Regions from separate parts of the Serratia sp. TSO36 genome, predicted to be linked through region 1. Evidence: predicted binding sites of a transcription regulator. Region 1 holds the regulator's gene; the other holds the start of a gene.
What was found. Region 1 encodes sigma-54, which starts transcription at its own class of promoters, with help from an activator protein. Its sites were predicted from a motif close to GTTGGCACANNTTTCGCTNT; they were not measured.

Region 1 (14,984 bases):
CATTCCGAGCAATATGGCGCAGAACCTGAGCCAGCAGCTGATCGAATTCGGCGAAGTGAAACGCGGCCTGCTCGGCATCAAGGGCAGTGAAATGACCCCGGACATGGCTAAAGCCTTCAACACCGACGCGCAGCGCGGCGCCTTCGTCAGCGAAGTGCTGCCGAAATCCGCCGCCGCCAAGGCCGGCATCAAAGCCGGGGATATTCTGGTTTCCGTCGACGGCAAGCCGGTGAACAGCTTCGCCGAACTGCGCGCCAAGGTCGGCACCACCGCGCCGGGCAAAACCCTCAAGGTGGGCCTGCTGCGCGACGGCAAACCGCAGGAAGTCTCGGTCACGCTGGACAACAGCGAGAGCGCCTCGACCAATGCCGAAACGCTGACGCCGGCGCTGCAGGGGGTTTCCCTCAGCAACGGCGCGCTGCCGAGCGGCGACAAGGGCGTGAAGGTGGAGAACGTGGATAAAGGCTCGACGGCAGCGCAAATCGGCCTGCAAAAAGGCGACGTGATCATCGGCGTCAACCGCCAGCGCGTGGACAGCATCACCGCGCTGCGCAAGGTGCTGGAAGCCAAACCGCCGGTGATGGCGCTCAATATCGTGCGCGGTAACGAAACCATTTATCTGCTGCTGCGTTAATTTGTGCAAAAACCGGGCTCGGTGGCATACTGCGCCCGGTTAACTCATGCTATCCTCCGAACATCGTTCACCACACCACGAAAACTCCATGTTTGCTAAGCTCTTGCGTTCTGTCGTTATCGGTCTCATCGTTGCCGGCCTGCTGTTGGCCGCTCTGCCCGTGCTGCGCTCTTCCAACGGCCTGTTTGCAGAGAAAACCGAGAATACCAGCGACGAAACGCCGGTGAGCTACAACAAAGCGGTGCGCCGAGCCGCGCCCGCCGTGGTGAACATCTACAACCGCAACCTGAACGGCGCCGCCAACGTGCTGTCGCTCGGTTCCGGCGTGATCATGAACGAACGCGGCTATATCATCACCAACCGCCACGTGATCAAAGACGCTCAGCAGATCACCGTGGTGTTGCAGGATGGCCGCCGCTACGAAGCGCTGCTGGTCGGCTCCGACGGCCTGACCGATTTGGCGGTGCTGAAGATCGATCCCGGCAACCTGCCGGTGATCCCGACCAACAAAAATCGCGTTGCCCACGTCGGCGACGTGGTGCTGGCAATCGGCAACCCGTACAACCTGGGGCAGACCGTGACTCAGGGCATCCTCAGCGCCACCGGGCGTATCAGTATGAGCACCACCGGCCGGCAGACATTCCTGCAGACCGATGCCTCAATCAACCGCGGCAACTCCGGCGGCGCGCTGGTCAACTCGCTGGGCGAGCTGATCGGCATCAACACCCTGACCTATGACAAAATCACCGACGGCGAAACGCCGGAGGGCCTCGGCTTCGCCATTCCGATCGAACTGGCCACCAAAATCATGGACAAGCTGATCCGCGACGGCCGCGTTATCCGCGGCTATTTCGGCATTCAGGGCAAAGAAATCATTCCGCTGCGTTCCTCCAATTCCGGCATCGATCGCCTGCAGGGCATCATCGTGACCGAAATCACGCCGAACGGCCCGGCGAGCAGCGCCGGTTTCCAGATCAACGACATCATCATCAACGTGGATAACAAACCGGCGGTGTCCGTGCTGGAGACCATGGATCAAGTGGCGGAGATCAGGCCAGGCACCGAGATACCGGTTATCGTGCTGCGCGACGGCAAACGCATTACGTTGAAAATGACGGTGGGCGAATTCCCGGAAGACAACAATTAAAAAAGGGCCGGCATTGATAGCCGGCCCTTTGATTTTCATCCTGCCGACGCAGCCGCGCCGGCGCTAATGACTTACTCGCCTTTCACGCGCTCGATGTTAGCACCCAGCGCGCGCAGCTTGTCTTCAATACGCTCATAGCCGCGATCGATGTGGTAGATGCGATCGACGACGGTCACGCCGTCGGCGATGCAGCCGGCGATCACCAGGCTGGCGGAAGCGCGCAGATCGGTCGCCATCACCTGAGCGCCGGACAGCTGTTCAACGCCATGGCAGATCACGGTGTTGCTCTCGATTTCCGCGTGCGCGCCCATGCGGATCAGTTCCGGCACGTGCATGAAGCGGTTTTCGAAGATGGTCTCGGTGATGACGCCGGTGCCTTCCGCCACCAGGTTCAGCAGGCTGAACTGGGCCTGCATGTCGGTCGGGAAGCCCGGGTGAGGCGCGGTGCGCACGGTGACCGCTTTCGGGCGTTTGCCGTGCATGTCCAGGCTGATCCAGTCTTCGCCCACTTCGATATCGGCACCGGCTTCGCGCAGCTTGGCCAGCACCGCATCCAGCGTGTCCGGACGGGTGTTGCGGCACATCACTTTACCGCCGGAAACCGCGGCGGCGATCAGGAAGGTGCCGGTTTCGATGCGGTCAGGCAGCACGCGGTACACGCCGCCGCCCAGACGCTCGACGCCCTCGATGGTGATCTTGTCGCTGCCGGCGCCGCTGATCTTCGCGCCCAGCGTATTGAGGAAGTTGGCGGTATCGACAATTTCCGGCTCACGCGCGGCGTTCTCGATAACGGTGGTGCCGGTCGCCAGGGTCGCGGCACTCATGATGGTCACGGTCGCGCCCACGCTCACCTTGTCCATAACGATGTGCGCGCCCTTCAGGCGGCCCTCGACGGACGCCTTGACGTAGCCTTCTTCCAGCTTGATCTCGGCACCCAGCTGCTCGAGGCCGGTGATGTGCAGATCGACCGGACGCGCGCCGATCGCACAGCCGCCCGGCAGGGAAACCTGACCGCGGCCGAAACGCGCCACCAGCGGCCCCAGTGCCCAGATGGAAGCGCGCATGGTTTTCACCAGATCGTAAGGGGCGCAGAACTCGTTCACGCCGCTGGCGTCCACGAAGACCGAACCGTTGCGCTCAATCTTGGTACCCAACTGGTTGAGTAGTTTAATGGTGGTGTCGATGTCCTTCAGCTTGGGGACATTCTGCAGCTCGACCGGCTCTTCCGCCAACAGGGCGGCGAACAGGATCGGCAGGGCGGCGTTTTTGGCCCCGGAAATAGACACTTCACCGCTCAGGCGGGTCCGACCCTGCACACGAAATTTATCCATCTGACTACTCTCTGTTATCTAATCTGAAGCTGCCCGCCCGGCAGGGCAAACAGCCTTAAAATCCGTTGAGTTTGCGGTCTCGCTGCCACTCTTCAGGGGTGTACGCCTTGATAGACAAGGCATGAATGCGGTTGTCCGCAATGTATTCCATCAGCGGTGCGTAAACCGTCTGCTGTTTTTTGACGCGGCTCATGCCGGCGAACAATTCGCCGACCACGATCGCCTGAAAATGGCTGCCGTCGCCCGTCACATGTACTTCATCCAGTGCCAATGCCTGCATCAGCACGTCTTTAATCTCGTTGGTTTCCATAGTATCCAGTTCTGCCGCTAAAGGATCATAAACAGCCTAGTATCTTAGTGGAATACGATGTTTTCTTAAACTAAAGAAAAAGCCCCTGCATAACAGGGGCTTTGTATCGTTTTACCACGCAAGGGCGGCGTAAAACGCCGCTAACCGGCGGTATCGACAGGCATTATCGCCTGCAGGTTGTAGAGCGCAATCAGCGTTTTCAGGCGCTCGGTGGCGCCGAAAATTTTCAGCGCGACGCCGCGCTCGCGCTGCTCTTCCTGCAGATGCAGCAACAGCGCCAGCCCGGCGGAGTCTACGCGCTGCAGTTGCGCCACGTCGATCGCGGTTTTATCCGCCATCAGCGCGTCGCGCTGCCGCCACAGCGGCTGCAGCGTTTCCCGGTCCAGTTCACCGCGCAGGATCAGCGTCTGCTGCTCTGATTCGAAGCTGAGCGCTGCCGACATCAGTTTTTCTTGTCCAGCGTGATAGGCTGCGCGGCGGCGGCCTGCAGCTGTTTGGTCAGGCCGTCGATGCCCTGAGTACGCAGCGTGGACGCCCACTCGTTCTGCTTGGTGGTGATCATGCTGACGCCTTCGGCGATCATGTCATACGCCTGCCAGTAGCCGGTTTTGCTGTTCTTGCGCCATTGGAAATCCAGACGCACCGGCGGGCGGCCGCCGTTGTCGATGATGGTGACGCGAATGGCCACGATGTCGGCATTGCCCAGCGGCTGTTCAGGCGCGATCTGGTAAGTCTGGCCGTGATACATCGCCAGCGCCTGGCCGTAAGCCTGCTCCAGGTAAGCCTGGAAGGCGGTGAAGTAAGCTTCGCGCTGCGCAGGCGTCGCCTCTTTGTAGTAGCGCCCCAGCACCAGCGCGCCGGCGTATTTCACCTGCACGAACGGCATCAGTTCCTGATGCACGATGGAGCGCAGGTAGTTCGGGTCCTGCTTGATCTTCGGCTGTTCATTCTTCAAACGACTGAAGGTCTTCTGCGCCGCTTCTTGCATCATGCTGTAAGGATTGGTTTGGTCGGCTGCGCTCGCCAGCGGTGCAACCACCAGCAGAGCCACCATCAGTAAACGTTTAAACATGCAGGTATCCTCTCTTAATGATTTGGAACAGCGGGTTGCGGTGCGGCGCCGGCAGCCGGCTCAGCGGCCGCGTCTCCCGGTTTGGCGCTGTCCTGACCGCCGCTTTTATACAGGAACTGGCCGATCAGGTCTTCCAGAACCATGGCTGATTTGGTGTCCTGAATGGTGCCGCCGTCTTTCAGGATGGCGGTGCCCATATCAGGATCTTCGAAGCCCACGTTAAGCGCCAGATATTGCTCGCCCAGCAGGCCGGAGGTGCGGATCGCCAGCGAGCTGGTATCCGGGATTTGGTCGTACTTTTTCTGGATATCCAGCGCCACGCGCGGCGTGTAGGTTTTCGAATCGAGTTCGATGTCCGCCACGCGGCCGATCACCACGCCGCCAATCTTCACCGGCGAACGCGGTTTCAGGCCGCCGATGTTGTCGAACGTCGCGTAAATGCGGTAGGTCGGCTCGCTGCCGATCGATTTAAGGTTCGCCACCTGCAGGCAGATAAACACGATGGCGCACAGCGCGATCAGCATAAATGCCCCAACCCAGATTTCACTCTTCTTCGTTTGCATCGAATCAATTCCCAAACATCAGTGCTGTCAGCACGAAATCCAATCCCAACACCGCCAGTGACGAATGCACCACGGTACGCGTCGTCGCCCGGCTAATCCCTTCAGAGGTAGGCACGGCGTCGTACCCGTTGAAAATGGCAATCCAGGTTACGGTAATGGCGAATACCACGCTTTTGATCAGGCAGTTGAGCAGATCTTTTTTCCACTCTACGGCGCCCTGCATCGCCGACCAGAAGAAGCCGCTGTCGATGCCCTTCCAGTCCACGCCGACCACCGAGCCGCCCCAGATGCCGATCGCCACGAAAATGATGGTCAACAGCGGCATGCTGATCAGCCCCGCCCAGAAGCGCGGCGCCACGATGCGCCGCAGCGGATCGACCGCCATCATTTCCAGGCTGGAGATCTGCTCCGTCGCCTTCATCAGGCCGATTTCCGCCGTCAGCGCGGAACCGGCGCGGCCGGCGAACAGCAGCGCCGTCACCACCGGCCCCAGCTCGCGCAGCAGCGACAGCGCCACCATCATGCCGAGGCTGGCCTCGGCGCTGTAGGTGGTGAGCACGATATAACCCTGCAGGCCCAGCACCATGCCGATGAACAGCCCGGAGACCATGATGATCAGCAGCGACTGCACGCCGACGCTGTAGAGCTGTTTCAACAACAGCGGCCACTGCTTGCCGGGTTCCGGCCGGCCAATCAACGCGTTGAACAGCATCAACCCGGCGCGGCCGAAGCTGGCGCTGGTGTTGATGCCACTGCGCCCCAACGACGCTAACGCTCTTAATAACATGAGCTTATTTACTCCCTAAGCCTAGCAGTTCGGTCTGATAATCCCCGGCCGGATAGCGGAACGGCACCGGCCCATCCGCTATACCATCCAGAAACTGGCGCACGCGCGCATCAGGATTGTTCTGCAATTGCTGCGTGGTGCCTTCGGCGATCACCCGGTGATCGGCCACGATATAGGCGTAGTCGGCGATGCTCAGCACCTCCGGCACGTCGTGCGACACCACGATGCAGGTAATGCCCAGCGCATGGTTCAGCTCATCGATCAGCTTGACCAGCACCCCCATGGTGATCGGATCCTGGCCGACGAAAGGTTCGTCGAACATGATCATCTCAGGGTCCAGCGCGATCGCGCGCGCCAACGCCGCCCGGCGCGCCATGCCGCCGGAAAGCTCATTGGGCATCAGCTGGGCCGCGCCGCGCAGCCCCACCGCTTCCAGCTTCATCAGCACCGTGCTGCGCAGCAGGGGTTCAGGCAGGTTGCTGTGCTCGCGCAGCGGGTAGGCCACGTTTTCGAACACGGTCAAATCGGTGAACAGCGCGCCCGACTGGAACAGCATGCTCATCTTTTTGCGCGCGTCGTATAACTGACGGCGGGACAACGCGGGAATGTTGTCGCCGTCGAACCAAATCTCCCCGCTGTCCGGCGCCAGCTGGCCGCCTATCAGGCGCAGCAGCGTGGTTTTGCCGATGCCCGATGGCCCCATGATCGCCGTGACCTTACCGCGAGGCACCGTCAGGTTGATGTCTTCAAATATCCGTCGGTCGCCGCGCGAGAAGCTCATGTCGCGCACTTCGACCAAATTATCTGCCTTTTGGAGCATGTTAATGGACCCTTTACGACTCATCTTTTGCTGAATCTACCCGTGATGTTAAAGCAATGGGCGCAATCCGTCTCATCTTTACAAAAACTTACTGCCATTTCGCAACCAATGGTGCCATTGGTTTTACTTTTCCGCGCCACCCGGTCAAAATTGGCGCCATAACGAAAAAAAACGAAACTGTTCAACTATTAGCCGGGAAAAACCGTTGCTGCGGCTCACACGCGCGCAACGGAGGGCAAGCAATACCGCCGCATTGACGGCTTTAACCAACGAACCGGGATAATACCCGACAAAGGACCCTGCATGTTTCTCGCGATAGCATTATTAATCGTTGGTTTATTTCTACTGGTGTATGGTGCAGACCGCTTAGTTTATGGTGCTGCCGTGATTTCCCGCTCGCTCGGCGTCCCGCCGTTGATCATCGGCATGACCATCGTCGGCATCGGCACTTCGCTGCCGGAGCTGATCGTGTCCACCACCGCCGCGCTGAACGGGCAGATAGATATGGCCGTTGGCAACGTATTAGGTTCCAACATCACCAACATCTTATTGATCCTGGGTGTGGCGGCGCTGATTCACCCGCTGGCCGCGCGTTCCGAGATACTGCGGCGCGAACTGCCGTTGATGTTAGCGGTCACAGTATTGTGCGGTTTCGTGTTGATGGATGGCACCCTGAGCAGGCTGGACGGCGTGCTGCTGCTGGCCGCCGCCGCCGGCTTCATCCTGCTGATGCTGAAAATCGCCCGGCTGGCGCAGCGCGAGGGCAGCGACAGCCTGACCATGGAGCAGATCGCCGAGCTGCCGCAGGACAGCAGCAACACTGTGGCGGTGCTGTGGCTGGTGCTGGCGTTTATCATTCTGCCGCTCTCTTCCAGAATGGTGGTCGATAACGCGACGGTGATTGCGCACTATTTCGGCCTGAGCGAACTGGTGGTCGGCTTGACCATTATCGCCATCGGCACCAGCTTGCCCGAATTGGCCACCTCCATCGCCGGGGCGCTGAAGGGCGAGGATGATATGGCGATTGGAAATATCATCGGCTCCAATATTTTCAACACGGTGATCGTGCTGGGCGTCCCCGCCCTGCTGTCGCCGGGCAGCGTAGACGCCGCCGCCTTCCAGCGCGATTACTGGGTGATGCTGGCGGCCAGCGTGCTGCTGAGCGTACTGTGCATCGGCCGCAAGCATCGCATCGGTCACCTGGCGGGCGCGCTGTTATTATGTGGCTTTATTGCGTATCTTGCGGTGCTGTTCTTTAACCCTTTCAGTACTTTCGGCTAAACCGACGGGAATGAGTATGTCGAACATTGAGTTGCAACCGGGCTTCGATTTTCAGCAGGCCGGCAAAGAAGTGCTTCAGATAGAGCGTGAAGGGCTGGCTCAGCTCGACAGCTACATCAACGCAGACTTCACTCGCGCCTGCGAAACGATCGCCGCCTGCGGCGGCAAAGTGGTGGTGATGGGCATGGGCAAATCCGGCCATATCGGCTGCAAGATCGCCGCGACCTTCGCCAGCACCGGCACCCCCTCATTCTTCGTTCACCCGGCGGAGGCCAGCCATGGCGATTTGGGCATGGTCACCCCGCAGGACATCGTGCTCGCCATCTCCAACTCCGGCGAGTCCAGCGAGATCCTGGCGCTGATCCCGGTATTGAAACGCCAGCAGATCACCCTCATCTGTATGACCAATAATCCGGAAAGCTCGATGGGCAAGGCGGCGGATATCCACCTGTGCATCAAGGTGCCGCAGGAAGCCTGCCCGCTGGGGCTGGCGCCGACCACCAGCACCACCGCCACGCTGGTGATGGGCGATGCGCTGGCCGTCGCGCTGCTGAAAGCGCGCGGTTTCACGCAGGAAGACTTCGCGCTGTCGCATCCGGGCGGCGCACTCGGCCGCAAACTGCTGCTGCGGGTTAGCGATATCATGCACAGCGGCGACGAAATGCCCCACGTCAGCGCCGACGCCTCGTTGCGCGACGCGCTGCTGGAAATTACCCGCAAAAATCTGGGCCTGACGGTTGTCTGCGACGATTTGATGAAAATCGCCGGCATCTTCACCGACGGCGACCTGCGCCGGGTGTTCGACATGGGCATCAACCTGCACGAGGCGAAGATCGCCGATGTCATGACGCCGGGCGGCGTACGGGTGCGCCCCAACATCCTGGCGGTCGATGCATTGAACCTGATGCAACAACGCCACATCACCGCGCTGCTGGTTGCCGATGGCGACCAGTTGCTGGGTGTGGTACATATGCATGACATGCTGCGCGCCGGCGTCGTTTAATTAAGGAATAGAACGGAATGGGTATGGTAGAAACCTGCTACGGGCCGGTAGAACAAGAGGTTATGGCGCGTGCCGGGAACATCCGCCTGTTGATTTGCGACGTTGACGGCGTGCTGTCGGACGGCCTGATCTTCATGGGCAACAACGGTGAAGAATTGAAAGCGTTCAACGTGCGCGACGGCTACGGCATCCGCTGCTTGAAAACCTCGGACATCGAGGTGGCGATCATCACCGGTCGCTCCGCCAAGCTGCTGGAAGACCGCGCGCAGACGCTCGGTATCACCCATCTGTATCAGGGGCAATCCGATAAGCTTTTGGCCTTCCGCGAACTGTTGGATAAACTGTCGTTAACGGCGGATCAGGTCGCCTATATCGGCGATGACCTGATCGACTGGCCGGTGATGGCGCAGGTCGGCCTGGCGGTCGCGGTGGCGGACGCCCACCCGCTGCTGACGCCGCGCGCCCACTACGTCACCCGCATTGCCGGCGGCCGCGGCGCGGTGCGCGAACTGTGCGACATCATTCTTTTGGCTCAAAATAAGCTGGAGGACGCCAAAGGGCTGTCGATATGAGTAAAACCAAACTGTGGATCACCATCCTGTTGACGGTGATCGTTCTGGCGCTGATCGGCTGGAACATGACGGATTTCAGCGACGACACGGCCCCTGGCCCGGTCAACGATCAGGATCCGACCTACCAGAGCCAGCACACGGTCACCGTGGTGTACAACCCGGCCGGCAAGCTGAATTACAAACTGGTGGCGGAAGACGCGAAGTATTACACCGCCGGCGAGCTGAGCTGGTTCACCCAGCCGGTAATGACGCTGTTCGATGAGAATGCGGTGGCCACCTGGTCAGTTCGCGCCGATCGCGCCAAACTGACTAAAGACCGGATGCTGTATCTGTATGGTCACGTCGAGGTAAACAGCCTGACCACCACCTCGCAGCTGGAAAAAATTAAGACGGACAACGCTCAGGTAAACCTGGTCACCCAGGACGTCACCTCCGATGACGAAGTCACGATTTACGGGACCAATTTTACCTCTAACGGCATGAAAATGCGTGGGAACCTGCGGACCAAAACCGCTGAGCTGATTGATAAGGTTAAGACCAACTATGAAATTCAGAACCAAAAACCAACTCCGTAACCTGTTGCTCGGCAGCTTAGTTTTGGCCGCCAGCGCCCCCGCTCTGGCGCTGAAATCCGACTCCAGCCAGCCGGTCAGCATCGACTCGCTCAAGCAGTCGTTGGACATGCAGAGCAACGTCAGCACCTTCACCGACAACGTGGTGATCAAGCAAGGCACCATCGATATTCGCGCCGATAAGGTGGTGGTCACCCGCCCGGGCGGAGATCAGAATAAGACCTATATTGAAGCGTTCGGCAACCCGGTAACCTTCTACCAGATGCAGGACAGCGGCAAGCCGGTCAAAGGCCACGCGCAGAAAGTGCGTTACGACGTGGCGACCCAGCTGGTGACCCTGACGGGCAACGCCTATCTGGAGCAGCTCGACAGCAACGTGAAAGGCGATCGCATCACCTATCTGGTGCAACAGCAGCAAATGCAGGCGTTTAGCGACAAAGGCAAACGCGTGACAACGGTTCTGGTACCGTCGCAGTTGCAAGACAAAAACGAGCAGAAAAAGAGTAACTAATCACTTATGGCAACACTCATCGCAGAAAACCTGGCGAAAGCCTACAAGGGCCGTAAAGTTGTCGAAGACGTCAGCCTGAAAGTGAAATCCGGCGAGATCGTCGGCCTGCTCGGGCCGAACGGCGCCGGTAAAACCACCACCTTCTACATGGTGGTCGGCATCGTGCCACGCGACGCCGGGCGCATCGTGATCGACGAAGAAGACATCAGTCTGCTGCCGCTGCACGCCCGCGCGCGCCGCGGCATCGGTTACCTGCCGCAGGAAGCGTCGATCTTCCGCCGCCTGAGCGTGTACGACAACCTGATGGCGGTGCTGGAGATTCGCCCCGATCTCACCAGCGAACAGCGCGAAGACCGCGCCAAGGAGCTGATGGAAGAGTTCCATATCTCCCATCTGCGCGACAGCCTCGGCCAGGCGCTGTCCGGCGGTGAGCGTCGCCGCGTCGAAATCGCCCGCGCGCTGGCGGCCAACCCGAAATTCATACTGCTGGACGAACCCTTCGCCGGGGTGGATCCGATCTCCGTTATCGATATCAAGAAAATCATCGAGCACCTGCGTGACAGCGGCCTGGGCGTGCTGATCACCGACCACAACGTGCGCGAGACGCTGGACGTGTGTGAACGCGCCTACATCGTCAGCCAGGGCAAACTGATTGCCCACGGCACGCCGGATGCTATTCTGGCCGACGAGCAGGTTAAACGCGTTTATCTGGGCGAAGAGTTCCGCCTCTAAGCGCCGGCGCGCCCTGCGGGGCGACACCGTTAACGGAAGTAGACAGAAAACTATGAAGCAAGGTTTGCAACTCAGGCTCAGCCAACAGCTGGCCATGACTCCTCAGCTCCAGCAGGCGATCCGCCTGCTGCAGTTGTCCACGCTTGAACTTCAGCAAGAGATCCAGCTGGCGCTGGAGAGCAATCCGCTGCTTGAACAGACCGATCTGCACGACGAAATCGACGCCAAAGAAACCCAGGAGACCGAGGGGCTCGATACCCGCGAGGCGCTGGAACAGAAAGACATGCCGGAAGAGCTGCCGCTGGACGCCACCTGGGATGAGATCTACACCGCCGGCACGCCGTCCGGCACCGGCACCGACTACAGCGACGACGAACTGCCGGTCTATCAGGGCGAGACCACCCAAACGCTGCAGGATTACCTGATGTGGCAGGTGGATCTGACGCCGTTCTCCGATACCGACGCCGCCATCGCCACCTCCATCGTCGACGCGGTGGACGACACCGGCTATCTCACCGTGCCGCTGGAAGACATTCTGGAAAGCCTGGGCGACGAGAACGTGACCCTCGAGGAAGTCGAGGCGGTATTGAAGCGCGTGCAGCGTTTCGATCCGATCGGCGTCGCCGCGCGCGATCTGCGCGATTGCCTGCTGGTGCAGCTCTCCCAATACGCCAAAGACACCCCTTACCTGGCCGAAGCGCGGCTGATCATCAGCGACCATCTGGATCTGTTGGCCAACCACGACTTTCGCAGCCTGATGCGATCAACCCGGCTAAAAGAAGATACACTGAAAGAAGCGATGCTGCTGATTCAGTCGCTCGATCCGCGCCCGGGGCAGTCGATCAATACCGGCGAGTCGGAATACGTGATCCCGGACGTGCTGGTGCGCAAGACGCAGAACAAATGGACGGTCGAGCTCAACGGCGACAGCGTGCCGCGTTTGAAGATCAATCAGCAGTACGCCGCGCTGGGCAACAGCGCCCGCAGCGAAGCCGACGGCCAGTTTATCCGCAGCAACCTGCAGGAAGCCAAGTGGCTGATTAAAAGCCTGGAGAGCCGCAACGAGACGCTGCTGAAGGTCACCCGCTGCATCGTCAGCCAACAGCAGGCGTTCTTCGAGCAAGGCGAAGAGTTTATGAAACCCATGGTGCTGGCGGATATCGCCCAGGCCGTGGAGATGCATGAATCGACGATCTCGCGCGTCACCACGCAGAAGTTTCTGCACAGCCCGCGCGGCATTTTTGAATTGAAGTATTTCTTCTCCAGCCACGTGAATACCGACAGCGGCGGCGAAGCCTCCTCGACGGCGATCCGCGCGTTGGTGAAGAAATTGATTGCGGCGGAAAACCCCGCCAAGCCACTCAGCGACAGCAAGCTGGCCACCCTGCTCGCCGATCAGGGGATCATCGTGGCGCGGCGCACCGTCGCCAAGTACCGAGAGTCTTTGTCCATCCCGCCGTCGAACCAGCGTAAACAGTTGGTTTGACCTCTATTGAGAAGGAAGACACTATGCAGCTCAACATTACCGGACACCACATCGAAATCACCGATCCGTTGCGCGAGTTCGTGAACAACAAGTTCGCCAAACTCGAACAGTATTTTGATCGCATCAATCAGGTGTATGTTGTATTAAGTGTGGAAAAAGTGCAGCAAATTGCGGAAGCAACGGTGCACGTGAATGGAGGCGAGTTGCACGCCACCTCGGAAGACGAGAATATGTATGCCGCAATTGATACGCTGATCGACAAATTGGCACGTCAATTGAACAAACATAAAGACAAATTGAAGCAACACTGACACCCTAACCCACTCCATGAGGCGGCATCCGTCGCCGCCTCGCCCTTCGGCGCGTGACCCGCATGGGTGACGCGCCGAACGGTAATCAGGGTTAAAACCGACGAAAAACCGCCTTGCCGGGTGCGCCCGGCGGCGCGGTTTTAAGTGAAGATGAGATGAACAACGAATATATGCAATTAAGCTCGGTGTTAAACATCGAGTGCACCAAAAGCTCGGTACACTGCACCAGCAAGAAGCGGGCTTTGGAAATTATCAGCGAACTGGCCGCCAAACAGCTCAATCTGCCTTCGCAGGTGGTGTTTGACGCGGTTCTCACCCGGGAGCGCATGGGCAGCACCGGTATCGGCAACGGTATCGCCATTCCCCACGGCAAACTGGAAGAGGACACACTGCGGGCCGTTGGCGTGTTTATCCGTCTCGACCAACCCATCGCTTTCGACGCTATCGACAACCAGCCGGTCGACCTGCTGTTCGCGCTGCTGGTGCCTGCCGATCAGTGCAAAACCCATTTGCATACCCTGTCGCTGGTCGCCAAACGCCTGGCCGACAAAACCGTATGCCGCCGCCTGCGCGCCGCGCAAAGCGACGAAGAACTTTACCAAATCATCACCGAGTAATGTCCGGCCGGCGTGACTTCCAGCCCGGATAACGTTACTGTTTCACGATGATGGATCCGGCCTCGGCCGGAATAACAAAGTTTCCACCGGTGGCGATGAACGCCGCCGCGATGCCAGGGGAGTTGCCACATGGTGCTGATGATTGTCAGCGGCCGTTCCGGTTCCGGAAAATCTGTCGCCTTGCGGGCGCTGGAAGACATGGGTTTTTACTGCGTTGACAACCTGCCGGTGGTGCTGCTGCCGCAGCTCGCCAATACGCTGGCGGAACGCAATATCTCCGCGGCGGTCAGCATCGACGTGCGCAACATGCCGGAATCGCCGGAAGTGTTCGAATACGCGATGACTCAGCTGCCGGACAGCTTCTCGCCGCAGCTGCTGTTCCTCGACGCCGATCGCAACACGCTGATCCGCCGTTACAGCGACACCCGCCGCCTGCACCCGCTCTCCAGCAAAAACCTGTCGCTGGAAAGCGCCATCGACGAAGAGAGCGATCTGCTCGAACCGCTGCGCTCGCGGGCTGACCTGATTATCGACACCTCGGAAATGTCGGTGCACGAGCTGGCCGAAATGCTGCGCACCCGCCTGCTGGGCAAGCGTGAGCGCGAGCTGACCATGGTGTTCGAATCCTTCGGCTTCAAGCACGGCATCCCGATCGACGCCGACTACGTGTTCGACGTGCGCTTCCTGCCGAACCCGCACTGGGATCCGAAGCTGCGGCCGATGACCGGTCTGGATAAGCCGGTCGCGTCGTTCCTCGATCGCCATACCGAAGTGCACAACTTCATCTACCAGACCCGCAGCTACCTGGAGCAATGGCTGCCGATGCTGGAAACCAACAACCGCAGCTACCTGACGGTCGCCATCGGCTGTACCGGCGGCAAGCACCGCTCGGTGTACGTGGCGGAACAGCTGGCCGATTACTTCCGCTCGCGCGGCAAGAACGTGCAGTCACGCCACCGCACGCTGGAAAAGCGCAAACAATGACGGTCAAACAGACGGTTGAAATCAAAAACAAGCTGGGCATGCACGCGCGCCCGGCGATGAAACTGTTCGAGCTGGTGCAAAGCTTCGACGCCGAAGTGATGCTGCGCAACGAAAGCGGCACCGAAGCCGAGGCCAGCAGCGTCATCGCGCTGCTGATGCTGGACTCCGCCCAGGGCCGGCATATCGAAGTCGAAGCGACCGGCCCCGACGAAGTCAACGCGCTGGAGGCGGTCGTCGAGCTGTTCAACTCC
Region 2 (14,984 bases), on a different contig from region 1:
TAAGCGTCTTTAGGACCGCGGCTGGCGCGCTTACGATCGTTTTCCGTCAGGTGACGCTTACGGATACGGATCGAGGTTGGCGTCACTTCTACCAGTTCGTCGTCATCGATGAACTCCAGAGCTTGCTCCAGGGTCATTTTGATGGCCGGAACCAGGGTAGTCGCTTCGTCAGTACCGGAAGCACGCATGTTGGTCAGCTTCTTACCGGTCAGGCAGTTTACGGTCAGGTCGTTGGAACGCGAGTGAATACCGATGATCTGGCCTTCATACACTTCCGCACCGTGGCCCAGGAACAGCTTGCCGCGATCCTGCAGGCCGAACAGCGCGAACGCGACCGCTTTGCCCTGGCCGTTGGAGATCAGCACGCCGTTCTGACGCTGGCCCACTTCGCCCGGACGCACGTCGTCGTAGTGGCTGAAGGTGGAGTACAGCAGACCGGTGCCCGAAGTCATGGTCATGAATTCGTTACGGAAGCCGATCAGACCGCGGCTTGGGATCACGTAGTCGAGACGCACGCGGCCCTTACCGTCCGGATCCATGTTTTTCAGGTCGGCTTTACGCTCGCCCATCGCCTGCATCACGGAACCCTGATGCTGCTCTTCGATATCCAGCGTCACGTTCTCGAATGGCTCCTGCTTGCGGCCATCGATTTCACGGAAGATAACTTTCGGACGGGAAACCGCCAGCTCGAAACCTTCGCGACGCATGTTTTCGATCAGCACCGACAGGTGCAGTTCGCCACGGCCGGAGACGCGGAAGGCGTCCGCATCGTCGGTTTCTTCAACGCGCAGCGCCACGTTGTGCACCAACTCCTTGTTCAGACGGTCAAGGATCTGACGCGACGTCACGTACTTGCCTTCTTTACCGCAGAACGGCGAGGTGTTGACGTTGAAGAACATGGTGACGGTCGGTTCGTCGACGGACAGCGCCGGCAGCGCTTCTACGGCGTTGGTGTCGCAGATGGTGTCGGAGATGTTCAGCTCGCCCAGGCCGGTGATGGCGATGATGTCGCCCGCTTCCGCCAGGGTGCTGTCGATACGCTCCAGACCCAGGTGGCCCAGCACTTTGCCCACTTTACCGTTGCGAGTTTTACCTTCGCTGTCGATGATGGTGACCTGCTGGTTCGGCTTCACTTTACCGCGCTTGATGCGGCCGATGCCGATAACGCCCAGGTAGTTGTTGTAGTCCAACTGGGAGATCTGCATCTGGAATGGCGCTTCCAACTCAACCTGCGGCGCAGACACGTGGTCGACGATCGCCTGATACAGCGGGGTCATGTCTTCCGCCATGTCGGTGTGGTCGACGCCGGCGATGCCGTTCAGCGCAGAAGCGTAGATGATCGGGAAGTCGAGCTGCTCGTCGGTCGCGTCGAGGTTCACGAACAGGTCGAACACCTGATCCACAACCCAGTCAGGGCGCGCGCCAGGACGGTCAACCTTGTTGATGACCACGATCGGCTTCAGACCGTTGGCGAAGGCCTTCTTGGTCACGAAGCGGGTTTGCGGCATAGGGCCATCCATTGCATCCACAACCAGCAGCACCGAGTCAACCATCGACATCACGCGCTCTACCTCGCCGCCGAAGTCGGCGTGTCCCGGGGTATCCACGATGTTGATACGGTAACCGTTCCAATTAATGGCGGTGTTTTTTGCGAGGATGGTAATCCCACGCTCTTTCTCCAAATCGTTGGAGTCCATTACGCGTTCGGTGGCTTCCGCACGCTCTCCGAAAGTACCGGATTGTTGCAGCAGCTTATCAACCAGGGTGGTTTTACCATGGTCAACGTGGGCAATAATGGCGATGTTACGCAAATTTTCGATCACAGCTTTGCCTCGGGCATTAGAAATAGCGCGCTATTGTACACGTATTAAGCGAGGGACTAAACAAGATCACAACCATCTCTTATAAACAACCGCGTACCGGTCAGTTTGTGATCCCTTTCACGGTGCAAAAAGCCGCAATCGCTGCACTTTTGCACCATTTCGGTGCTCGCACCCACCGTCATTGCACCATAACAGTGCAATTTATCGTTGATGGTGCATACTGTGGCTGGGTAAAACCCGCGCAGAAAGGCGATGAACGCCTTTTTAAAAAGTTGGCACGCTTTTCGCTTTAGTCTTTTCAAGGCGAAAAAAAGCCAGTTCCACAGATTCGTTCCACGACGACGACAATGATAAACCGGGAGAGTTAAGTATGTCCGCTGAACACGTATTGACGATGCTGAATGAGCATGAAGTGAAATTCGTAGACCTGCGTTTCACTGACACCAAGGGTAAGGAACAGCACGTGACTATCCCGGCTCACCAGGTAAACGCCGACTTCTTCGAAGAAGGCAAAATGTTTGACGGCTCCTCTATCGGTGGTTGGAAGGGCATCAACGAATCTGACATGGTGCTGATGCCGGACGCCAGCACGGCGGTTCTGGATCCGTTCTTCGAAGAACCTACGCTGATCATTCGCTGCGACATTCTCGAGCCGGGCACCATGCAAGGCTACGATCGCGACCCGCGCTCCATCTCCAAACGCGCCGAAGACTTCCTGCGCTCCTCCGGCATCGCGGATACCGTGCTGTTCGGGCCAGAGCCTGAGTTCTTCCTGTTCGACGACATCCGCTTCGGCAGCAGCATCCGCGGTTCCCACGTGGCCATCGACGACATCGAAGGCGCCTGGAACTCCGGCACAAAATACGACGGCGGCAACAAAGGCCACCGTCCGGCGGTGAAAGGCGGTTACTTCCCGGTTCCACCGGTCGACTCTTCGCAGGATCTGCGTTCCACCATGTGCTTGACCATGGAAGAGATGGGCCTGGTGGTTGAAGCGCACCACCACGAAGTGGCGACCGCCGGTCAGAACGAAGTGGCAACCCGCTTCAACACCATGACCAAGAAAGCCGACGAAATTCAGATCTACAAATACGTGGTGCACAACGTGGCGCACGCCTTCGGCAAAACCGCGACCTTCATGCCGAAGCCTATGTTCGGCGACAACGGTTCCGGCATGCACTGCCACATGTCGCTGTCCAAGAACGGCACCAACCTGTTCGCCGGCGACAAATACGGCGGCCTGTCTGAAACCGCGCTGTTCTACATCGGCGGCATCATCAAGCACGCCAAGGCGATCAACGCCCTGGCCAACCCGACCACCAACTCGTACAAACGTCTGGTGCCGGGTTACGAAGCGCCGGTGATGCTGGCTTACTCCGCCCGTAACCGCTCCGCGTCCATCCGCATCCCGGTGGTCGCCAGCCCGAAAGCGCGCCGCATCGAAGCCCGCTTCCCGGATCCGGCGGCTAACCCATACCTGTGCTTCGCCGCGCTGCTGATGGCCGGCCTGGACGGCATCATCAACAAGATCCACCCTGGCGACGCCATGGACAAAAACCTGTACGACCTGCCGCCGGAAGAAGAAGCCGAGATCCCAAAAGTGGCCGGCTCGCTGGACGAGGCGATGGCCGCACTGAACGAAGACCGCGAGTTCCTGACCCGCGGCGGCGTGTTCACCGACGATGCGATCGATGCCTACATCGAACTGCGCAAAGAAGAGATGGACCGCGTTCGCATGACGCCACACCCGGTTGAGTTCGAACTGTACTACAGCGTCTAAGCCCTACCCGCGCCGTCTGCGCAGGCGGACGGCGCCCACATTTTTGTTATCGCTTTTTTGTTGCCGTGGAAACTTTCAGCCCATCTTCGGATGGGTTTTTTTCTCCACCGTATTTTCTGCAAAACTATTCCATACCGCGCCGATCCCGGATGGAGTAGGATAGATGCACTAAAAAGGTGCAGGAGTCTGCTGTATGGCAACTGGCAAGCTGCCCGATGCTGGGCAGATCCTCAATTCACTCATCAACAGCATCCTGCTGTTGGATGACTCTCTGGCGGTTCACTACGCCAACCCTGCGGCACAGCAATTGCTGGCGCAAAGCTCCCGCAAGCTGTTCGGCACGCCGCTGCCCGATTTGCTCGGTTATTTTTCGCTGAACGTCTCTTTGATGCGCGAAAGCCTGCGCGCCGGTCAGGGCTTCACCGACAACGAAGTGACCCTGGTGGTCGACGGCCGTGCGCATATCCTTTCCCTGACCGCTCAGGCGCTGCCGGAAGGCTATATTCTGGTCGAGCTGGCGCCGATGGACAATCAGCGCCGCCTGAGCCAGGAACAGCTGCAGCATGCCCAACAGGTGGCGGCCCGCGATCTGGTGCGCGGTTTGGCGCACGAGATTAAAAATCCGCTGGGCGGCCTGCGCGGTGCGGCGCAGCTGCTGGCCAAGGCGCTGCCCGATCCGGCGCTGACCGAATACACCAAGGTGATCATCGAGCAGGCCGATCGGCTGCGCAATCTGGTGGATCGCCTGCTCGGCCCGCAGCGGCCCGGCCAGCACATCACCCAGAGCATCCATCAGGTCGCGGAGCGCGTCTGCCAGCTGGTGTCGCTGGAAATGCCGGATAACGTCACGCTGGTGCGCGATTACGATCCGAGCCTGCCGGAAATGGCCCACGACCCGGATCAGATAGAACAGGTGCTGCTGAACATTACCCGCAACGCGCTGCAGGCGCTGGGCGAGGCGGGCGGCACCATCACGCTGCGCACCCGCACCGCGTTTCAGATTACGCTGCACGGCACCCGCTACCGCCTGGCGGCGCGCATCGACGTCGAAGACGACGGCCCCGGCGTGCCGGCGCAGCTGCAGGACACGCTGTTCTACCCGATGGTCAGCGGCCGTGAAGGCGGTACCGGCCTGGGATTATCCATCGCCCGCAATCTTATCGATCAGCATTGCGGAAAAATTGAATTCAACAGTTGGCCAGGTCATACCGAATTCTCGGTCTACCTGCCCATTCGTCAGTGAGGTTTGCTATGCAACGAGGGATAGTCTGGATCGTCGATGACGATAGCTCCATCCGCTGGGTGCTTGAGCGCGCGCTCACCGGCGCGGGCCTGAGCTGCGCCACCTTCGAAGGCGGCAATGACGTGCTGGAAGCCTTGGCCACGCAAACCCCCGACGTGCTGCTGTCCGATATCCGCATGCCGGGCATAGACGGCCTGGCGCTGCTCAAGCAGATCAAACAGCGCCACCCGATGCTGCCGGTGATCATCATGACCGCGCATTCGGATTTGGACGCCGCCGTCAGCGCCTATCAGCAAGGGGCCTTCGACTACCTGCCGAAGCCGTTCGACATCGACGAAGCGGTGGCGCTGGTCGAGCGCGCCATCAGCCATTATCAGGAGCAGCAGCAGCCGGTGCGCAGCCAGCCGGCCAGCGATCCGGCGGCGGACATCATCGGCGAGGCGCCGGCGATGCAGGACGTGTTTCGCATCATCGGCCGGCTGTCGCGTTCGTCGATCAGCGTGTTGATCAACGGTGAATCCGGCACCGGCAAGGAGCTGGTGGCGCATGCGCTGCACCGCCACAGCCCGCGCGCCAAGTCGCCGTTCATCGCCCTGAACATGGCCGCCATCCCCAAGGATCTGATCGAGTCCGAGCTGTTCGGCCACGAGAAAGGCGCCTTCACCGGCGCGAACCAAATCCGTCAGGGCCGTTTTGAACAGGCCGACGGCGGCACGCTGTTCCTCGACGAGATCGGCGATATGCCGCTCGACGTGCAAACGCGCCTGCTGCGGGTGCTGGCGGACGGCCAGTTCTACCGGGTCGGCGGCTATGCGCCGGTGAAGGTCGACGTGCGCATCATCGCCGCCACGCACCAGAATCTGGAGCTGCGGGTGCAGGAAGGCAAGTTCCGCGAGGATCTGTTCCACCGCCTGAACGTGATCCGCGTACACCTGCCGCCGCTGCGCGAGCGCCGTGAAGACATCCCGCGACTGGCGCGCCACTTCCTGCAGATCGCCGCCAAAGAGTTAGGCGTCGAGGCCAAAAACCTGCACCCGGAAACCGAAACCGCGCTGACCCGCCTGCCCTGGCCGGGCAACGTGCGCCAGCTGGAGAACACCTGCCGCTGGCTGACGGTGATGGCCGCCGGGCAGGAAGTGCTGATCCAGGATCTGCCGGGTGAGCTGTTCGAAACCGCCGCGCCGGAAAGCCCCAGCCACAGTCTGCCGGACAGCTGGGCCACGCTGCTGGCGCAGTGGGCCGATCGCGCGCTGCGTTCCGGTCATCAAAACCTGCTGTCGGAAGCACAGCCGGAAATGGAGCGCACGCTGCTCACCACCGCCCTGCGCCACACCCAGGGGCACAAACAGGAAGCCGCGCGCCTGCTGGGCTGGGGGCGTAATACCCTGACCCGCAAGCTCAAAGAGCTGGGTATGGAATAGGAACGGGGATGGATGATGAAAAACGCCGTCCGGCGCACAAAAAAACGCCAACCGCAGGCTTTACAGCCGGTGCGGGCGCAGTATGATCGTGTCGCACACTCTGGAGGTTGACGATGCTGGACTCATTCATCGTATTCATTTCTCAGGGCGCGGAGCTGGGCTCCGCCGCCAGCCACACCCCGCAGGCGGCGGTTGCCGCGGTATTGTGCGCCGCGCTGATTAACTTCTTCAGTTAAAAAAACAGCCGCATCAGCGGCTGTTTTTTCATCCTCAGATCACCCGTGAGAACTGCTGGCTGCGCGCCTGTTGCCGCAGATAGCGGTCGAAACACATGCAGATATTGCGGATCAGCAAGCGCCCGCGCGGCGTGACGCGAATGCCCTGCTCGTCGCGCTCCACAAGCCCATCGCGTTCAAACGGCGCCAGCAGCTGCAGGTCTTCGGCGAAGTAAGCGGTGAAATCGATGCCGTATTGCCGTTCGAGCGGCTGATACGCCAACCGGAAATTGCAGATCAGGGTTTTGATCAGATCGCGCCGCAGGCAATCGTCGTCCGTCAGCGCCAGCCCGCGCCACAGGGCGTTGCCCTGCGCTGGTACGCTCTCATAGTAACGCTTCAGCTCTTTCTGGTTCTGCGCATAGCTGTCGCCGAGCATGCTGATGGCCGACACGCCCAGCCCCAGCAGATCGCTGTCGCCCTGGGTGGTATAGCCCTGGAAATTGCGGTGCAGCTTGCCTTCGCGTTGGGCGATTGCCAGCTCGTCGTCCGGGCGCGCAAAGTGATCCATGCCGATGAACTGATAGCCGGCGCCGGTCAGGAAAGCGATGCTCTGCTGCAGAATATCCAGCTTCTGCTGGGCGCTGGGCAGATCGGCGTCTTTGATTTTGCGCTGGGCGGCGAACAAGTTTGGCATATGCGCGTAGTTGAACACGCTGAGGCGATCGGGATTCAGTTCAGCCACCCGCTGCAGCGTGAAAGCGAAGCTTTCCGGCGTCTGTTTCGGCAGGCCGTAGATCAGATCGATATTGGTCGAGCGGAAGCCCAGCGCTTTGGCCCGCTCAATCAGGGCGAAGATAAAGGCTTCGTCCTGCTCGCGGTTGACCAACTGCTGCACCTGCTTGTTGAAATCCTGCACCCCCATGCTCAGACGGTTAAAGCCTTCGGCGCGTAAATGATCGAGCACATCCAGCGCTATCTCGCGCGGATCGACCTCGATCGACATCTCCGCATCGGGCAGGAAATCAAAGTGTTCGCGCAGCAACGCCACCAACCGGCTGATTTGCGCTTTATCCAGGTAGGTCGGCGTACCGCCGCCCCAGTGCATCTGGCCGACCTTGCGGCCGGCGAACAGCGGCGCACGGCTGGCGATCTCTTGCGCCAAAACGTTCAGGTACTCGTCGGCCTTGTGGGTCTGGCGCGTCACCAGCTTGTTGCAGCCGCAGAAGTAACACAGCTTATGACAGAAAGGGATATGCACATACAGCGACAGCGGCCGCTCAGGGTAACGCGCAGCGGCGCGTTGAAACGCCGCTTCGTCGTAGCGCTGGTTAAACTCCAGCGCCGTGGGGTATGAAGTATAACGCGGCCCTGAGTAGTTATATTTTTGGATCAGGGCCAAATCCCAGACAATCGTCTGCTCTGACATGCTCACTCCTTCCGATATCTTTTTCTACCGGGCCTGGAGAGAGGCGGTTGTCTGCGCTGTCTGGCCACGGAAGCGCTGCGAAAACGCGCTTTGCGCTTAGACAGCCGCCATAGTTTACCGAATAACCACAGCAGATAACACATCAAGAGTAGGGCTATTGCCGGGATTAGCCACATAGCGCGTTAAAAAGCGTCTTTCGGGTTGCCGCCTTTCAGCAGCTTCAGAATATCTTCCTGCTTCTCTTCTTCTTCTTCGTCGTCTTCACCCAGTTCGATGCCCAACACGTCCATCAGCACATCGATGCGATCCAACGTTTTGTCGACATAGGTCTGCTCTTCCGCGTTCAGCGTTTCGCCATCGTCGATGCGATCCAGCAGCGCGTTCAGGCGTTCGTCATTTTCCAGCTTCGCCAGCTCTTCTTCCGGCGACAGGCGCGGTTTCGCTTCGGCCTTTGGCTTCGGCTGCGGTTTGGCCTTCACTTTGGTTTCGTCGACCACCAGCGCTACCGGCACTTTACTGCCGATACGCGGATCTTTGGCTTCCGCCGCCGATTTGTTCTTCTGGCTGCCGGACTCGACCTGGGTGCGCGAACCGGAAGCGTGGCCGCGGCGCTTTTTCAGGCGTTTGCGCTCGCGCGCTTCCTGATCGAGCTCCATACGGCTTTTCTTTTTCGTTTTTGACTTCGCCGCGCTGCCGCGAGGTGCTTTTGATGGCTGGTTCATAGCGTGTGCTCTTAGGTATGTAGATTCAGTATAGAATTGCGGCGGAATCTAGCAGAAAGCGGACAAAGAAAAAAGGCGGCAGGTTAAACCTGCCGCCTATTTCGCACCTTCTTGCGAAGGGTATTCCTGTTACGCGCTCCTTGCGCACATGCAACATCCCGGTTTTTCCTTCTGCTATAACCGCATTCCCTGCCACTACGTCCTTCATCCTGAAAGAAAAATCGTCCATGGCGCAATCCATTCGCATCCGCTCTTCCCGAGCGAGCTTCCTGCCGGCATCCAAACTGCCAATACTTCACCATCCGATGTGCCTGCCGCCTGTTCCGGTGCGAAAGGGTCACTTCCTGTTGCGTTCATCCTGGCACTCATTGCACGCCCTGTGCATTCCCTGAGATTTGTCATCCTTCCCGGATGTTCCTTAATCCTGCGCAACCCTGCGTTAACGACTACTTTACGTTATTGTTGCCAAGGCTCAAGGCACCTGACGCCGATTTGGACGACATTTCCCTACAACGAAAAAACAACATATTGTTTTTAAAATAAAAACAGAAACATCACTTTCGAATAAAGCGACATTACCCGCGATTCGAATGGCAAATGTCTCACAACGTACGCGCGGCATAACTGTCGTTTTATCGCGTCCCGCCGCTTAAAAACCGAGAAACACGCCATTTTTACCGCTGATGCAGTTATAATCGCCAACTAGTTAGCCATCCTCACGGAGACGAAAAATTTTGACCAGCAAGAACTACAACTATCATGTGACCCATTTCGTCACCAGCGCACCCGATATTCGCCATCTGCCGGGGGATGCAGGAATTGAAGTCGCCTTTGCCGGCCGTTCCAACGCCGGGAAATCCAGCGCGCTGAATACGCTGACCAACCAAAAAAGCCTGGCGCGCACCAGTAAGACGCCGGGGCGCACCCAGCTGATCAACCTGTTTGAAGTGGAAGACGGCATCCGCCTGGTCGACCTGCCGGGTTACGGCTACGCCGAAGTGCCGGAAGAGATGAAGCGCAAATGGCAGCGCGCGCTGGGCGAATACCTGCAGATGCGCAACAGCCTGAAAGGCCTGGTGGTGCTGATGGATATTCGCCATCCGCTGAAAGATCTCGACCAGCAGATGATCCAGTGGGCAGTCGACGTCGGCACGCCGGTGCTGGTGCTGCTGACCAAGGCCGACAAGCTGGCCTCCGGCGCACGCAAGGCGCAGCTCAATATGGTGCGTGAAGCGGTGCTGCCGTTTATGGGGGATATCCAGGTTGAAGCCTTCTCGTCGCTGAAGAAGATCGGCGTCGACAAGCTGCGCCAGAAGCTGGACACCTGGTTTAACGAGATCCCACCGGAAGTGCTGCCGGAAGACGAAGCCGGCGAATAAGCCCAGGCCGAACGCCAGAGCCGATGCCTCGCCGCATCGGCTTTTTTCTACCCGCAGTTCAGCCGCAGGCGGGATTTTTTGTTATCTAATTACAGTTCTGAAATAAAGCCATCATAAAAACTTATCGCCAGAGCTGGCTTATCTCGCCGGATTACGCGAGTCGAGAGGGGAAAGCAGGAACGAAAAGCGGTGCGGAGCGATAGGAAAAACGTATGGTTTGCTGCTGTTTTTACAATAAAAAACGCCCCAGTCAATACTGACTGGGGCGGCTAAATATTCAGCCAAATCCGATTACGTGAAGTAAAAGGTCTGAAAGATAGAACATCTTACCTCTGTACCCTACGCCTGTAACTCTACCTTATTTTTTCGCAGGGCAAAAGAATTTTTTGTAGTTTACTTACACAATTTGCGGCGCAAGAACGGCGAAGTTGGGGAAACTATCGCCGCATCTTGTAGCTTAATTACGAAAAGTGCTTAGGTTATCGCCAGTTAGCGCATCCGGCGATAACCCGGTAATCAGTGCGCCTCATCCCAGTTCATGCCGACGCCCACGTCGACCTTCAGCGGCACCGCCAGAGTCATGCTGCCTTCCATCAATTGACGGATGCGTTGGCTGGCTTCTTCGATCACCGACTCATGCACCTCAAATACCAATTCATCGTGCACCTGCATGATCGCGCGCACCAACGGCTTCTCCTGCCCTTGCAGCCAGGCGTCGACCTCGATCATCGCACGCTTGATGATATCGGCCGCGGTGCCCTGCATCGGGGCGTTGATGGCGGCGCGCTCGGCCGCCTTGCGGCGCATGGCGTTGCTGGAGCGGACGTCCGGCAGGTACAGGCGGCGCCCGTCCAGCGTGCTGACATAGCCCTGTTCGGAAGCCTGTTGACGGGTGCGCTCCATGTACTCCAGCACGCCCGGGTAACGCTCGAAGTACAGATCCATATAGCGCTGGGCTTCCCCACGCGGGATCCCCAACTGGCGCGCCAGGCCGAAGGCGCTCATGCCGTAAATCAGGCCAAAGTTAATCGCCTTGGCGCTGCGGCGCTGTTCGCCGGTCACTTTATCCAACGGCACACCGAAGACTTCCGACGCCGTGGCGCGGTGAATGTCTTTCCCTTCGGCGAAGGCCTTCAGCAGCCCTTCATCCTGTGACAGATGCGCCATGATGCGCAGCTCGATCTGCGAGTAGTCGGCCGCGACGATGCGGTAGCCTTCCGGCGCGATGAAAGCCTGGCGGATGCGCCGCCCTTCTTCGTTGCGCACCGGGATGTTCTGCAGGTTCGGATCGCTCGAGGAGAGACGGCCGGTCGCAGTCACCGCCTGATGGTACGAGGTGTGTACCCGGCCGCTGACCGGGTTGATCATCAGCGGCAGCTTGTCGGTATAGGTGGTCTTCAGCTTCGCCAGGCCGCGGTATTCCAGGATCACCTTCGGCAGCGGGTAATCCAGCGCCAGCTCGGCCAGCACTTCTTCGTTGGTGGACGGCGCACCGCCCGGGGTTTTCTTCAGCACCGGCAACTTTTGTTTCTCGTACAAGATAGCCTGCAGCTGCTTGGTCGACGCCAGGTTGAACGGCTCTTCCGCCAGCTCGTGGGCCTGCGCCTCCAGCTCAGCCAGACGCTTGGCCAGCTCCTGGGAGTGGGCCGACAAAATGGCCGGATCGATCAGCACCCCGGTGCGTTCGATATGCGACAGCACCGGCAGCAGCGGCATTTCAATCTCGTTGAACACCGTCAGCAGCTCTGCGCTCTGTTTCAACTGCGGCCACATCGCCAGGTGCAACTGCAGCGTGACATCGGCGTCTTCGGCGGCGTAAGGCGCCGCCTGCTCCAGCGCGATCTGATTGAACGTCAGCTGGTTTTTGCCCTTGCCGGCGATCTCTTCGAAGGTGATGGTTTTATGGCCCAGATAACGATCGGCCAGGCTGTCCATATCGTGACGGCCGCCGACGCTGTCCAGCACATAGGACTCCAGCATGGTGTCGTAGGCGATGCCGCGCATCTCAATGCCGTAGCGCGCCAGCAGGCTCATGTCGAACTTCAGGTTTTGCCCGACCTTCAGCGCCTTATCGTCCTCCAGCAGCGGCTTGAGCGCTTCCAGCACGTAGGCGCGGTCCAGCTGTGGCGGTGCGTCCAGATAATCGTGCGCCACCGGCAAATAAGCCGCCTCGCCCGGCGCGATCGCGAAGGACAGGCCGATCAGGTTGGCGGTCAGGGTATCCAGACCGTCGGTTTCGGTATCGAAGGCAAACACGTCGGCCTTTTTCAGCCGCGCCAGCCAGTCGGTAAAGGTCGCTTCATCCAGAATGGTGACATAACCGTCCTGGGACAGCTTGGCCTCCGCCAGCGCCTTCGGCGCTTCCGCGGTGGCGGCCGGTTTGGCGCCGCCGGCAGCTTTCGCTCCCGCGCCTTTCTTGTTTTCCAGCCATACGCCGGCTTCCACGTCCGCCAGCCAGCGTTTGAACTCGTATTGTTTGAACAGCTGCTGCAGCGTATCGACATCCGGTGCAGAGACCGTCAGATCCGCGCAGGTCAGATCCAGCTCAACGTCGGTTTTGATCGTCGCCAGCTTATAGGAGAGGTACGCGACCTCTTTGTTCTGCTCCAGCTTGGCCGCCATGGTTTTGGCACCGCGGAAGCTCAGCGTGGCGATATTCTCCAGATTGCCGTACAGCGCATCCAGCCCGCCGATACCCTGCAGCAACGCCTGAGCGGTTTTCTCACCCACGCCCGGCACGCCGGGAATGTTGTCCGATGAATCGCCCATCAGCGCCAGGAAGTCGATGATCAGCTCCGGCGGAATACCGTACTTGTCGCACACTTCCTGCGGGCCGAGGATGGTGTTGTTCATGGTGTTGATCAGGGTGACGTTCGGCGTCACCAGCTGCGCCATGTCTTTGTCACCGGTGCTGATCAGCACCGCGTGGCCAGCTTTTTCGGCCTCCAGCGCCAGCGTACCGATAACGTCGTCCGCCTCAACGCCGGGCGTCACCAGCAGCGGCAGGCCCATCGCCTTGACCATGTTATGCAGCGGCTCGATCTGCGCACGCAGATCGTCCGGCATCGGTGGCCGGTGCGATTTGTATTCGGCGAAGAGATCATCGCGGAAGGTCTTCCCTTTGGCATCAAACACCACGGCAACGTGGCTCGGTTGATACTGCAGCAGCAGGCTGCGCAGCATATTCAGCACGCCGTACATCGCGCCGGTCGGCTCGCCCGCCGAGTTGGTCAGCGGCGGGAAGGCGTGATAAGCGCGGTAGAGGTAGGAGGAACCGTCAACCAGGATTAGTGGGTTTTCTGCAATCTGGGCCATAGCGTTTCTTTATCGTGATCGGACATAGGGGTAAGCATGCCATAGCTGGCCGCCGGAGACGAACCTTAGCGTGCATTGCGGACGAAAATGATGAGATTGTGCGCGAGGATCCGCAAGATCTTACCTGTGGATAACTTTGTGCATAGAAAAGAGACCGAATTATAACGTTGTGATTATCGTTATAACGGCGAATAAAATTCCTATTTAAATCACCGCGTTAAAAGAACGAATTCCGGCGACGCTTTATTACTGGCTTTTATTGGATTTGTGGATATAACTTTCGCCGGATTTTAATCGCACTATTAATCAAATTCGGCGCCTCAATTACCTTAGCACAAGCTGGACAAGTTGCACAAAAACTCGGCAAATGGTTATCCGGCGAGGTCAAAAACAGTGATTTTTAGCGGCGCTTTACCCCGACATTCTCTGTTAAAATAGGCTTTTGTTCATGCGCTTCGGCATGCAACGATGTTCCCAACAACCGTCAGCCCATAACCATGCCAAGATTGTTAACGCCTGTTATCTTTATCATTTCCGTCATACTCACCATTCTGGTGACGGTGTTGTGTTCTATCCCCATCACGCTGGCCGGCATCGTGAAACTCCTGGTGCCCATTCCCGCCGTCTGGCGATATATCTCGGCTTTCGCCGATTTCATGATGTGGTGTTGGTGTCAGGGGCTGGCGCTGTTATTGCGCATTAACGGGCAATTGCGTTGGGATATTGAAGGGCTGGAAGGGCTGGATCGCAAAAACTGGTATCTGCTGATCAGCAACCACGAAAGCTGGTCAGACATTGTCGTGTTGTGCGTGCTGTTCAGAAATCATATTCCAATGAATAAGTATTTCCTCAAGCAACAGCTCGCCTGGGTGCCTTTTGTCGGCCTGGCCTGCTGGGCGCTGGATATGCCATTCATGAAGCGTTACTCCCGCGCCTATTTGCTCAAGCATCCGGAGAAGCGCGGCAAGGATATCGAAACCACGCGCCGTTCCTGCGAAAAATTCCGTCAACGTCCAACCACCATCGTCAATTTCGTCGAAGGTTCGCGCTTCACCGAAGCCAAGAAAATTAAAAGCAATTCGCCGTATCGCAATTTGCTGGCGCCCAAAGCCGCCGGCATCGCGTTTACCCTTAGCACGCTGGGCAATCAGTTCGACAAAGTGTTGAACGTCACTCTGCTCTATCCGGAAAATAACCAACGGCCTTTTCTGGATATGCTGTGTGGTCGTTTGACGCGCATCGTGGTAAGAATAGAGACGCTACCGATCGATGAAACCCTGCACGGGGACTATTTCAACGACAAGCAGTTCAAGCGGCGTTTCCAACTGTGGCTGAATACGCTGTGGCAGGAAAAAGACCGGCTGCTGGATAAATTGAAGCGGCAATACGGATAAAAAAACGCCGGCAACGAACGCCGGCGTTTTTCATGTTGAATCTGGCTTATTTCTGCTGGCTGAGGAATTTAACCACGTCGGCGAACTGCTTCACGTAAGCGTCCATCGAGCTGGTGTCCAGGCCATCATTTTTAACCATGTATTTGCCGTTCACGAATACCGCAGGCACACCGCGCAGCTGCAGATCTTCCGCGGCTTTCTCCTGTTGAACCACCAGAGATTTCACCACGAAGCTGTTCCATGCCGCGTCATAATCTGCGGCG

Region 2: glnA (glutamate--ammonia ligase) is a predicted target of sigma-54. The motif match lies at 2,095-2,114, and genes of this name have one in related genera.

Annotation. Positions count from the first base shown of each region.
Region 1 is NZ_JBJZOU010000024.1:291,912-306,895, forward strand. Features, by position in the region: gene degQ (serine endoprotease DegQ) at 1-634, shown strand, start outside; gene degS (outer membrane-stress sensor serine endopeptidase DegS) at 723-1,781, shown strand; gene murA (UDP-N-acetylglucosamine 1-carboxyvinyltransferase) at 1,853-3,112, opposite strand; gene ibaG (BolA family iron metabolism protein IbaG) at 3,168-3,422, opposite strand; gene mlaB (lipid asymmetry maintenance protein MlaB) at 3,563-3,865, opposite strand; gene mlaC (phospholipid-binding protein MlaC) at 3,865-4,494, opposite strand; gene mlaD (outer membrane lipid asymmetry maintenance protein MlaD) at 4,509-5,057, opposite strand; gene mlaE (lipid asymmetry maintenance ABC transporter permease subunit MlaE) at 5,062-5,844, opposite strand; gene mlaF (phospholipid ABC transporter ATP-binding protein MlaF) at 5,849-6,664, opposite strand; gene ACK3CV_RS22160 (calcium/sodium antiporter) at 6,968-7,945, shown strand; gene kdsD (arabinose-5-phosphate isomerase KdsD) at 7,962-8,948, shown strand; gene kdsC (3-deoxy-manno-octulosonate-8-phosphatase KdsC) at 8,966-9,520, shown strand; gene lptC (LPS export ABC transporter periplasmic protein LptC) at 9,517-10,095, shown strand; gene lptA (lipopolysaccharide ABC transporter substrate-binding protein LptA) at 10,064-10,603, shown strand; gene lptB (LPS export ABC transporter ATP-binding protein) at 10,610-11,335, shown strand; gene rpoN (RNA polymerase factor sigma-54) at 11,388-12,821, shown strand; gene hpf (ribosome hibernation promoting factor) at 12,845-13,132, shown strand; gene ptsN (PTS IIA-like nitrogen regulatory protein PtsN) at 13,288-13,749, shown strand; gene rapZ (RNase adapter RapZ) at 13,879-14,733, shown strand; gene npr (PTS phosphocarrier protein NPr) at 14,730-14,984, shown strand, end outside.
Region 2 is NZ_JBJZOU010000029.1:101,706-116,689, forward strand. Features, by position in the region: gene typA (ribosome-dependent GTPase TypA) at 1-1,823, opposite strand, end outside; gene glnA (glutamate--ammonia ligase) at 2,194-3,603, shown strand; gene glnL (nitrogen regulation protein NR(II)) at 3,797-4,846, shown strand; gene glnG (nitrogen regulation protein NR(I)) at 4,855-6,267, shown strand; gene ACK3CV_RS24715 (YshB family small membrane protein) at 6,381-6,503, shown strand; gene hemN (oxygen-independent coproporphyrinogen III oxidase) at 6,538-7,911, opposite strand; gene yihI (Der GTPase-activating protein YihI) at 8,094-8,633, opposite strand; gene ACK3CV_RS24730 (hypothetical protein) at 8,659-8,862, opposite strand; gene yihA (ribosome biogenesis GTP-binding protein YihA/YsxC) at 9,368-10,012, shown strand; gene spfP (small protein SpfP) at 10,290-10,337, opposite strand; gene polA (DNA polymerase I) at 10,529-13,327, opposite strand; gene yihG (1-acylglycerol-3-phosphate O-acyltransferase, YihG family) at 13,825-14,721, shown strand; gene dsbA (thiol:disulfide interchange protein DsbA) at 14,768-14,984, opposite strand, start outside.